DNA from 2 places in the Sunxiuqinia rutila genome. Region 1 is predicted to be linked to the other one. Evidence: riboswitches for the same ligand, from Rfam matches in the RefSeq annotation. Region 1 holds a riboswitch; the other holds the start of a gene.

Region 1 (5,892 bases):
CGATTAAGGCCAGCACGGCCCCGATCCATTTAATGTATTTTCCTTGTCCGACCAATGTTTATTTCTTTAGTTCATAAGTTCCTGCGTTCATCATTCCGCCAATTCTATTACGAGTAACCGCAAAAACCGGTACATCTGCTTTTTTTATTTTATTCTTAGAAATGATCCGTTTTACGGGTTTTAAAAACACACGATAAAAACCAATCCTTCTTATTCGTTCAAACTCAACTGTCCTGTAGCCGGACGGACTGATTCTTTTCCATTCGATGAAAAGAATGCAAAAATCTTGTCAAACCGAACCCTCTGCCGGGCGCTTTGACGGCCCCCCACCCGTACCTGACAGGCATATGACTTTCTTCTAGCCTTTCGGAATTTTAAACTGAGCTAAATGTACCAGCAAAAAACCGGTACATCTGCTTTTTTATTTCATTCTTAGAAATGATCCGTTTTCCGGGTTTGTAAAAACACGCGATGAAAACCAATCCTTCTTATTCGTTCAAATCCAACTGTCCTGTAGCCGGACGGGCTATTTAAAATTCAATGCCTTTCCGACTGGGAATCCCCTCATCGAAGGGATGCTTCACCTTGTTAATTTCTGATACATAATTGGCCTTGGCAATGAGTCCGGCTGTGGCACCACGCCCGGTTAATATCAGTTCCATTGTTTCGGGTTTCGATTCGATAAATTGAATCAGATCAGCTTCTTCCAGAAAACCATCGCGTACACAAATCACAATCTCGTCCAGAATCATCAAGTCGGGCGAAGCGGTTTGGCAGTAAGCCGACAAATACACCAGCGCCTCTGCCACCTGCTTTCGAAGGCTTTCCGGGCTCACCGATTTATTGAAATTCGGGTGGCCGTCGGTGAATCCCATAATGGTGGCTCCCAGCTTTTTCAGGCTGTCAATTTCATGATAGCCATACAACTCCGGCCGCTTCATAAAATGGGCATACACCACCTTCAAACCTTGTCCCAGGGCCCGGGTGGCCAAACCAACCGAAGCAGTCGTTTTTCCCTTGCCTGTTCCGGTATACACATGAACCAATCCTTGTTTCATCGTTGGTAAATTTTAGTGATTAAATCCTCCAGAGACTCTACAAACGACAAGGGGGTTGGGCTGCAGGCCTTATCGGCATCCATCATGAAAATCTGATTTTTCTGCACCGCACTCAGGCTCGGATAGCTCATCCACTGGTTCTTTTCCTCTTCTCCAATCATGCCCATCAGCACCACCACAATGATGTCGGGATTTCGGATCAGCACCGACTCCCGGGTAATGCTCCCCACCGTCAGGTCGGATGCAATATTCTCCGTTTTTGAGAAACGGATGAAATCATTCATAAACGTATTGGGAACCACCGAAAACAGCGGATTAGCGCCAATCTGCAGCATAATTTTTTGTGACGGAGCATCTGCCGGAATCCGTTCAAGCGTTTGCTTCATCCGAGCTTTGGCATCGGCAATAAGCGTTTCAGCCTGTTGCTTTCTTCCTACCTGCTCGCCCAGATCAACAAACTGGCTGCATATCTCCTCAAAGGAGCGTGGTGAATCAAACACCAGCACATCCACTCCCAATTTCCTGAAGGTGTCAATGGTTTTGGGTTTGGTGAGCGAAGTGGTAATCACCAAATCCGGCTGAAGCAGCACGGCTTTTTCGTAATTCACCTGAATAGCCGAGGCCACCACTTCGGCCTGGGTGTCACTTTGCAGGGTGCAATAACTGGTACATCCAACCAGCAAATCGCCGGCACCCAGCAGGTACAGGTTCTTGGTCAGCGAAGGAGCCAGCGAAATGATTCGCCGGGGGGCTTGTGCGTGTGTTGCAACCACGGCAACAACCACAAAAACAAGCGTTAACAAATAACTCGAAATTTTCTTCATTCTACTTTTAGGGCTTTGCGCCTTGGAGAAATCGAATTGGCAGGAACCACGTTCCCGACGATCTTTTTTCCCGAAGATCCGGTTAAACAATCTGTTGTTGGCAGGTCTTCTGGCTCACCTTTCTTTTTTTGAGGCCTTCCCACCCCGGAAAACCGGGACAGTGGCTGGGGTTCAAAAAAGATTTTGCAAGGCTTACAGCAGCGGGGACTGCTCCGGATTTGCACCGGATTCCCTTATTAAGGCACTTTCTGATAAACAGAAAGCAGGCCACCACAACACCCGCAAAAGTAGAAAATAAATTTGGGAAAGGAGGAATTCCACGTAAGAGAGAATTTTTTGTGCCCCTGCCCCAAGTATCTTTTCCGCTTCGCTGGCTCTTTTCTTTCGATAAGTAAAGGAAGTCTGCAAGGAATCCAATCTGCACCAGTCCGATGCATCAGAGATTCACTACTTTATCGGCTACTTTCTGCAATTCAATAATGTCCATCATGGTGCCGGCCAAACCAACCTCCATGTTGTCGATCAGCCCAAAATGATTTAAACAGGTTTTACAAGCCATGAGCCGGACGCCTTTTTGCTCCAGCGTTTGCAGGATTTCGATAACCGGTGAGCCACTGCAGATAAGCTGAACGCCCGCATTGTAAAAGACAATTACCCGGGGCAGGTGGGTTTCTTCGTTCAGCAGTTTCAGGTAGTTACTAACCAGCAAAAGGCCCAGCGATTCATCGCCGGCTCCCATGCCGTGCTGTGTAATTTGTATCAGGGTGTTTTTAAAGCTTCCCATTGTAAGTTTCGTTTGACTATGAAGTTTGACTTGCTCCTGCCCTTTCCGGGAAACCGCTCGTTCCTCAGCGCGCAGGATATCAGCAAAGGTAAATCTTCCTTCCTTTTATTCTCCCAAAAAAGAAGTCAACTTCGAACGAAACCGGGCTTACATGATTTTTTTGCGATCAGGCTTCAGGTTTTTCACCCACTGGTTGATGATGTAGTCATGCTTGCTAATCCACTCACGCACACCATCTTCGGGACTGGCTTCACCAGTCATGGCATCAATAAGGCTATTGATTTGTTTTTCAGAAAGCTGCATGCGCTCGAAAAAACGAACCACATCCGGCAGACGATCTTCCAGCCCACGGGTTCCCAAGGCATAGATATTTTCCTTTTCGCCAAACACCTTGAGCGGATCATCTAAAAACCGGATGTCGAAACGGGCAAACAAGCCATGCGGCTCCCACCCTGTTATGATCACCTCTTCGCGACGCTTGTAGGCTTCGGTAAACAGCCTCACCATTTCCTGCTCCGACAGGTTTTTCAGCTGAACCGTTTCAAGCATGTATTGCTGCATGGCATAGCGCGCCTGGTACATCACCCCGGCTTCGGCCTCAATACCAATTATGGTCACATCGGTTCCTTTCAAATCCTCCAGCGAGTGGTAACGGCTGTAGGCGGGCACCAGCAATCCTGTTCGCGCATCGGGATAGATGATTCCCAGTTGTTCAATCGAATCGGCATAAGCCTCCAGATAGTGACCGTGAGTTTCGGGCAACCAGGCATCGGCAAATACGTCTGCTTCTCCCCTCGCCACTTCGGCATAAGCCGACTCCACATCGGTCAGTTTGGTTTGCACGTCAAAATCCATCCGATCCTCAAGCAGTATTTGAGCCAGCGTGGTCAAGGCAACCGCTTCCGACCAATCGGTATAGACCAGCTTTACCATTCGCTCCTGCCGGGGCTCTTGGCTGGATGGCGCACTGCAGGCATTCAACAGAAAAACACTCAACAGGGAAAGCAATATGATTCGAAATTGAACTCTCATAGGATCTGAATTTTAAGCCATTAATTAATCAAAAAGCGCTTCTAAAAAGCCAAGGGTTTGTTTACGGTCTTTCACAATCATTACCGGAATGTTTTTTTCAACTTCCGCCAAGTCTTCCGAAGTCCGGTCAAGAATGACATTCGCCAAATCAGACTTGATCTTGGACCCGATCATAATCAGGTCAGCTTGGTTCATCAGTCCGTAGTGGTATAGCAGCTGGGCTTCATCATAGTTTTTGTCATATTGAAAAGAGCAAGGAATGGCCTGAGTATCCAGGTTCAGTCGCTTCATAAATTTCACATACTCTTTTTCACCATGCTTGCTCATCTTTACCTGCAACCGCTTTTCATCTTCAGGGGCATAGTTCGGAAAATGACTAATTGGAATTTTATAGGCGTGAAGAGCCATGATCCGCGCTCCGGTATGTTTACTTAAACCAACTGCTGTCCGCATAGCAATTTCTGACATTTTCGAAAAATCGATGCGCACCAGGATGGTGTCTATTTTAGCAACCGCCGTTTCACTCACCAAAACAACCGACGAAGGTGTTAAGGGCATTACCCGGCGGGCTAAAGAGCCTCTTCCGAAATAGCCAACTTTCTTTCCAAACAGGGTCAGGTTAATCTTCTTGTCACGTGTAAATTGCAACAAATTGTCCGACTTGATTCCTTCCAGCACCACCACTTCTGTAATGATTTCGTTGTGGTGAGGAAAAGCAGTGGCCAGCTTCTCTTCCAACTCTTCCTGAATCACTTTACTTATCGGCTGTTTCAGATCCGGAAATTCACTTAAAATTTCGCGCGGCAAATCATAGCTCTGCAACAAATGAAGGAAATAGATTTTTTGAGCATTCGTTTGTTCCACCAGGTAACTGGCATAATTAATCAAAAAATCATCCATCTCCGTCAGGTCCATGCAAACCAATATGTTATCTAATTTTTCCATAATCTTTACTGGTTTAAAACAACTATTTCGACTCTCTCTTTTTCAGAATATCGACAATGATTCGCTGATAATCCTTCTGTTCCTTCTCCCGCAAGCGTTCCATCATCTCGACATGCTCACCCCGTAATCCTTTCATCAAACTCCAGGCAATAATAATCAGAATAACAGCAAACGGTAGCCCGGTAGTAGTTGCGGCTGTTTGCAGTGCCTGCAAACCACCACCAACCAAGAGTACCGCAGCAATCGCACCCTCTGTTAGTGCCCAGAAAATACGCTGAGCAACAGGTGCATCCAGCTTCCCACCAGCCGTTAAGCTGTCAACCACCAGTGAACCGGAATCGGAGCTGGTGACAAAGAAACTGGCCACTAACACTACACCAACCATGGAAGTAATCGAGGAAATTGGAAACTGCTCCAGCAGCACATAAAGCGAAGTGGCCACATTGTCTTTTACCGCACCGGTGATATCGGCCAGGCCATTCAACTCAAGAAACATAGCACTGCCCCCAAAGGCCGACAGCCATAAAAAAGTCAGCAAGGAAGGAACAATCAGTACCCCTAAAACAAATTCTTTAAGCGTTCGTCCACGCGAAATACGGGCAATGAACATGCCCACAAAAGGCGACCAGCTGACCCACCAGGCCCAATAAAATACCGTCCAGCTGTTTTGCCAATCCGATTGCTGATAAGTCTCGGTCCAGAAACTCAATTCAAAAAAGTTCTGCACATAACTTCCCAGGTTCTGCACAAAGGAGTCGACGATAAACAAGGTAGGGCCCACCAGAATGATGAACAGCAAAAAGAGACCGGCCAGCACGATGTTGATTTCACTCAGTCGTTTCACCCCCGCACTCAGCCCGGCCACAACCGAACCTGTTGCTGCAAGCGTAATCAGAATTATTAAAATAACCTGGGTGTTGATGTTGTTGGGCAGATCAAACAGGTGAGCGAGTCCGGCACTTACTTGCTGCACCCCCATTCCCAGTGAAGTTGCCAAACCAAAAAGCGTAGCAACCACCGCCAGTACATTGATAATCTTTCCAACAGGGCCATTGATGCGACGCCCCAAAATAGGGTAAAATATGGAACTGATGGTCAAGGGAAGTCCTCTGTTAAACGTAAAAAAGGCCAGTGCCATGCCTACCAAGGCGTATATTCCCCAGGCATGCAGCCCCCAGTGCAAAAAGGTGAGCTCCATGGCTACCCGGGCCGCTTCTACCGTTTGATCTTCAGAGATGGGCGAATTAAC
Region 2 (5,892 bases), on a different contig from region 1:
GTCGAGCTGTTGGCTGAAGAAAAAATAGACGCGATTATGCAACAACTAAACCTGTAATTTTTTTAACCTAAACTTGAATAAACCATGAGAGAATTAGTATTCGTACTACTCGTATTGATGAGCATGAGCGTGTTTGCCCAGGAAGAACGACCAGCAATGGTGCCTGAAATGACTGAAATTTGGGATCCGGAAGTGCCCGTTGTGACACCTGGCGAAAAACCGATGGATGCACCCTCGGATGCCATTGTGCTGTTAGGAGCTGAACAGGCTTTTGGCTATGAATGGACCAATGGGAATGGCGAAGAGCCGGGCTGGGATTTTGAGAATGGTGTTGCAACAGTGAAGGGCGGCACTGGTATCATTAAGACCAAGCGTCAGTTTAAAGATTTTCAGTTACACCTGGAGTGGCGGTCGCCAGCCGAAGTGGTGAGCGAAAGCCAGGGGCGTGGCAACAGTGGCGTCTTTTTACAGGGCATTTACGAAGTGCAGGTGTTGGATAATTACAACAATCGCACCTATCGGAATGGCCAGGCCGGGAGTGTTTACAAACAGCATGCGCCTTTGGTGAATGCCTGCAAAGGACCGGGCGAGTGGCAAACGTATGATATTATTTATACGGCCCCACGCTTTAACGCTGATGGAACCTATTTTACACATCCGCGGATTACTTTAATTCACAATGGGGTGTTGGTACAAAACAATGTCATTGTTCGTGGTCCAACTGAATACATCGGCATTCCGGAATATGCCGTGAAGCCACATGGCGATGGTCCGATTATCTTACAGGATCATGGCAACCCAGTGAGTTTTCGCAATATTTGGATTCGGGAATTGTAGTATTGCAATAATTAAAGAAAAAGGGAGAACTATTAATAGTTCTCCCTTTTTTTATGCTGTCGTAATATTGCTCAAAACTAGGAGTTCAGATGCTTTCTGCTTTTGGCATTCAGGTAATTCCGTACTGGGGTATCAAAGGCAATCTTGATCAGGTAGCTAAGGCCAACCAGCAGAATAGTGCCTATGGTAATAACCAAAGTTGCTCTGTTTTGTCCGGATTGGTCTGTGAGAAATAGTTCCCCAAAATCCAGATAGCTACATCGTGGGTCATATAGAGCGGGTAAGATATACTTTCCTGAAAAGATGCATGCTTTCTCCATTTTTGGCGACAAGCTTGAGCCAGCACCAAGTGAAACAAGAAGTGGGAAAATAAGGACAATCACAAGCAACTCTGCAAGCCAGTTCTGTGGGAAGAAAGGCATTATAAATGTGAGTGACAAAAGGATGCTTAAACCGATGAATCCTGGTTTGTTTTTGATGATCCAGTTGTAGCGGTAAACCAACAGACTTGCCAGGAACGAGTAAAATAAGCGTGCGCCACCATGCCAAAAGTTATGGTCGCCCCAGCCTCCCGTCAGGTTGACTGCCTGGTAACTGACTGTTCCCAAAATAACACATGTTGCCGGGTTTTAAACGTTCCGGGCTTGAAGTTAAGATTTGTTGGATTGCTTTCGATTGTATGTTGTCTTCGGAGCGCTGTATTTGAGTGCACTAGGGAGATAATAAATTGTCGTTTGAGAAAAAGGAGGCCTAATTTCTTGTCGAACGGTTACTTTTATTAAAATAATACATACTTTTGTCGCATTGTTGGTGCTATGCATTTGCATAGCTAAGAGGGAATCAGGTGAGAATCCTGAACAGACCCGCTGCTGTAAGCTCGCGAAGGTCTTATGCGAAACAAACCACTGTGAATAACGGGAAGGTGCATAAGATGAGTAAGTCAGAAGACCTGCCAATACATTACATAGTTTTTAAACTTTCGGGGATTAAAGTTTAGAGATGGAAAGGTTCTTCTGCGGAACTGCTTTTCTGTTTTTGTATGTCTTTTCCTGAAAGTAGTAATAGTTAAGGATTAGCATCAAATGAACAGAAAATTCTTTTTTTTATTACTGCTTTGTCTCTTTCTGCCTTCTATTTTGGCAGCTCAAAGCAAGCTGGATAGCATTCAGCATATCCAGGAGGTGCTCATCGCCGCACCTCAGCCAACCTCCAAGTCAATTATTCCAGCTCAACAGCTTGACGGCAAGCAATTAAAAGCGCTAAATAGCTTTTCGGTTGCAGATGCTATCCGGTACTTTGCAGGCGTTCAAATCAAAGATTACGGTGGCGTTGGTGGCCTGAAAACGGTCAACGTGCGAAGCATGGGGACGAACCACATGGGCGTCTTTTACGATGGAATTCAGTTGGGAAATGCCCAGAATGGACAAATCGATTTGGGAAAGTTTTCCTTGGATAATATTGAAAGCATCTCGCTGTATAACGGTCAAAAAAGCGATATTTTTCAGCCTGCCCGGGATTATGGCTCTTCCGGAGCAATTTACCTCAAATTTCGGCGTCCACATTTTTCGGGGCAGGAAAAGGAGCATTTGAAAGCTACTTTTCGAACAGGATCATTTGACTTGGCGAATCCATCTTTTCTGTACGAACGCAAGTTGTCGGAAAAGGTAAATGCTTCAATCAATGCAGAGTATATTCACTCCTCTGGGAAGTACAAGTTCCGTTACAAGCGGGTTTTGCCAGGAAGCAACGAGGTGGCCTACGATACAACAGCTATTCGAAAAAACGGAGACATTCATGCTTTTCGGGTAGAAAGTGGCTTGTATGGCAGAACCGAAGATGGGCACTGGGAGGTGAAAACTTACTATTACGATTCGGAACGGGGGATTCCCGGTGCCATTGTAAACAATCGTTGGATGAATGCGCAGCGCCAGTGGGATACCAACTTTTTTGTGCAGGGAGGCTGGCGAAAAGTAATCACCGATCGTTACGATTTGATGCTCAAAATGAAGTATGCCAACGATCGCATGCGGTATCTGAATCCGGATACAACCTTGATGTATATTGACAATTCCTTTCGACAGCAAGAGGCCTATGCTTCCTTGGCTCAAAAATATCAACTCACGACTTATTGGGATATTTCTTTGTCAACCGACCTACAATGGAACTGGCTAAAGTCGGATCTGGAAGGATTGGTCTATCCAACCCGAAGATCAGCTTTGGTTGCTTTGGCTACGGCACTTGATTTGGGGGCGTTTAAGTCGCAGGCAAGTGTGCTGGGTACCTTTATCAATGAAAATATAACATCAGCAGAAAATAGCGACGGGCAAGCGGCAAGCTCGGCACCCAGCAAGGAGGAAATAACACCCGCTATATTCTTTTCATATGCTCCTTTTGAGAATCACGACCTGACTTTCCGGGCCTTCTATAAGCACATTTTCCGGATGCCTACGTTTAATGATTTGTACTACACCGACATCGGAAATATCAAACTGAAGCCTGAGTTTACGCATCAGTACAATGTTGGCTTTAAGTATGCTAAAACGATGGCGAATCGCTCCTTGGTTCATTGGGAATTGCAGGCCGATGGTTATTACAATGAGGTGACCAACAAGATCGTAGCAGTGCCAAAAGGAAGTGGCATGTACCGTTGGATGATGATGAACCTGGGGAAGGTTGAGATCCGCGGACTTGATGCGGTTGCTGCAGCAACTTTCGACTTGCCTTTTGAGGTTTGGCTGAACCTCAAAGGAACTTATACTTACCAGAAAGCGCAGGATTTTACTCCTCGAAAGAATCCGGATTTGGAGAAAACGACCTGGGGCGGGCAGATTCCTTACATCCCCTGGCACAGCGGTTCTTTTATTGCTTCGGTCAGGTATCAATCCTGGCAGCTGAACTACAGCTTCGTTTACGTGGGCGAGCGCTACCACAATTCGGCCAATATCCGCGAAAATTACGAACAGCCTTGGTACACGAATGATGTATCGCTTTTGAAGACGGTTGCGCTAAACGACTGGAGCTTAAAAGTGGCGCTTGAAGTCAATAACCTGCTGAGTCAGGACTATGAGGTGGTGTTGAATTATCCAATGCCCAAACGAAATTACAAATTAACATTAACCCTTGAATTATGAGCCGATTGTTATTAGGGCTGCATTGTTTGCTGTTGCTCGGCGCACTGTCGTCGTGTCGCGAAGAGGTTGAACTGTTTTCATCCGATGAAATTGACCTGGAAAAACCGGAGGAAACAACAGCGTATCGTGGTTTTTACCTTCTGAATGAAGGAAATATGGGGAGTAACAAGTCGACCCTCGATTTTTACGATTTTGATTCGGGAACGTATAGCCGAAATATTTATGCTGAGGTCAATCCGGATGTCCCAAAGGAGTTGGGAGATGTGGGCAACGATCTTCAAATTTATGGCTCAAAGCTTTATGCGGTCATCAATGTTTCGAATAAAATTGAGGTGATGGATGCTCAAACTGCCACTCGAATTGGACAGATTGAGATTCCCAATTGCCGCTACATTCAGTTTGAAGGGAAATATGCCTACGTTACGTCTTATGCTGGGCCGGTTGAAATTAACCCCGATTATACACAGCGTGGTTTTGTGGCGAAAGTCGATACAGCCACCCTGCAGGTAGTTGATGAGTGCTTGGTCGGATTTCAGCCGGATGAACTGGCAATTGTGAATGGTAAAATTTATGTGGCAAACTCGGGTGGCTACATGGGAGCCGGAAGCAGTGATAATTATGAACGTACTGTTTCGGTTATTGACCTGGAAAGTTTTACCGAAGAAAAGCGCATTGATGTGGCTGCGAACCTGCATCGGGTGCGCGCGGATCAGCGAGGAGACTTGTGGGTGAGCTCCCGTGGCGATTATAAAGAGCTGCCTTCCCAATTATTTTTTATCGATTCGGAAAAGCAAGCGGTAACTGACACCCTTGATGTTCCCGTGAGTAGCTGTTACCTGTCAGGAGACTCGCTTTATGTGTGCAGCGTTTCCTGGAGTTACATCACTTACTCCAATGAAATTACCTACGCCATTGTTAACACGAAAACACGCAAAGTCGTTACCCGCAACTTCATCACCGATGGAACGGATGAGGAGATTGAAATTCCCTATGGGGTAATGGTTCATCCCGTTTCCGGAGATATTTTCCTTGCTGATGCTGGCAACTATGTCACGCCCGGCATGCTGTACTGTTTCGACCGAAATGGAAAAAAGAAGTGGACTGTGCGCACCGGCGATATTCCAGCTCATTTTGCATTGCTGAAAAAAGACTAACCATCAACAAATTTTATATGATACGAAGAATCAATCGACCCGTAAGCTGGCTTTTTGTTGGCTTGGCTGCTATCAATTTAGTGGCTTGTAATGAGGATGACAAGAAAGAATTGCTTCCTCCCGAAGAAATTAAGTTGAACGACAATTATACGACGACTCGTTCAACGGTGCTAACCATTAAACCCGAAGTAACTGGCTACGAAGCGGCCACTTACAAATGGTCTTTAACGCAAACTCCGGAAGGGGCCGTGGACTCTTTGATTAGCGAAGAATTGGAGCTTGAGTTTATAACGATTCAGCCTGGAACCTACGCATTAAACCTGGAAGTGACTCAGGCTGGAGAAAAAGAGGATTTTGCCATTGATGTGCTCGTAGAGCAGGAAGCCGAAGCATTTAGCCCTTATTTAGCTGAAGTGCTCGATTATTTGCCAGGAGTTGGACAGTTTGTAAACAAGCTTCCAAGCTACGAAGAAGGGGATACCCAAGCAAGCATGATTGCAAAAACCAGCGATTTATTGGCTGGCGAAGATGCTTCGATGATTACCCTCGGTGGTTTTGGCGGCTATGTTACTTTTCGTTTTGACCATACGGTGGCTAACCTTCCCGGAAGACGTGATTTTCGGGTGAAAGGCAACGCATTTGGTGCCGCAGCTAACCCACAGCCGGATGCTCCCTTTGGTGGAAGCTGCGAACCTGGAGTGATTATGGTCGCTTATGACAAAAACCAGAATGGGGAAGCTGACCCCGAGGAGTGGTATGAAATTGCAGGA

What was found. A riboswitch is a leader RNA that binds a small molecule or an ion and turns the genes downstream of it on or off. The one in region 1 is predicted to bind cobalamin.
Region 2: another riboswitch for cobalamin. It lies ahead of ACRD6K_RS12695 (TonB-dependent receptor plug domain-containing protein); the one in region 1 lies ahead of ACRD6K_RS09485 (ABC transporter substrate-binding protein).

The regions. Positions count from the first base shown of each region.
Region 1 is NZ_JBNGOT010000006.1:182,395-188,286, forward strand. It holds gene ACRD6K_RS09475 (FecCD family ABC transporter permease) at 1-55, opposite strand, end outside; gene ACRD6K_RS09480 (cob(I)yrinic acid a,c-diamide adenosyltransferase) at 531-1,058, opposite strand; gene ACRD6K_RS09485 (ABC transporter substrate-binding protein) at 1,055-1,882, opposite strand; cobalamin riboswitch at 1,965-2,169, opposite strand; gene yedF (sulfurtransferase-like selenium metabolism protein YedF) at 2,319-2,744, opposite strand; gene ACRD6K_RS09495 (glycine betaine ABC transporter substrate-binding protein) at 2,814-3,698, opposite strand; gene ACRD6K_RS09500 (universal stress protein) at 3,723-4,643, opposite strand; gene ACRD6K_RS09505 (BCCT family transporter) at 4,666-5,892, opposite strand, start outside.
Region 2 is NZ_JBNGOT010000009.1:23,539-29,430, reverse strand. It holds gene ACRD6K_RS12710 (phospho-sugar mutase) at 1-57, shown strand, start outside; gene ACRD6K_RS12705 (3-keto-disaccharide hydrolase) at 85-837, shown strand; gene ACRD6K_RS12700 (hypothetical protein) at 915-1,445, opposite strand; cobalamin riboswitch at 1,629-1,808, shown strand; gene ACRD6K_RS12695 (TonB-dependent receptor plug domain-containing protein) at 1,920-3,968, shown strand; gene ACRD6K_RS12690 (YncE family protein) at 3,965-5,122, shown strand; gene ACRD6K_RS12685 (PKD-like domain-containing protein) at 5,140-5,892, shown strand, end outside.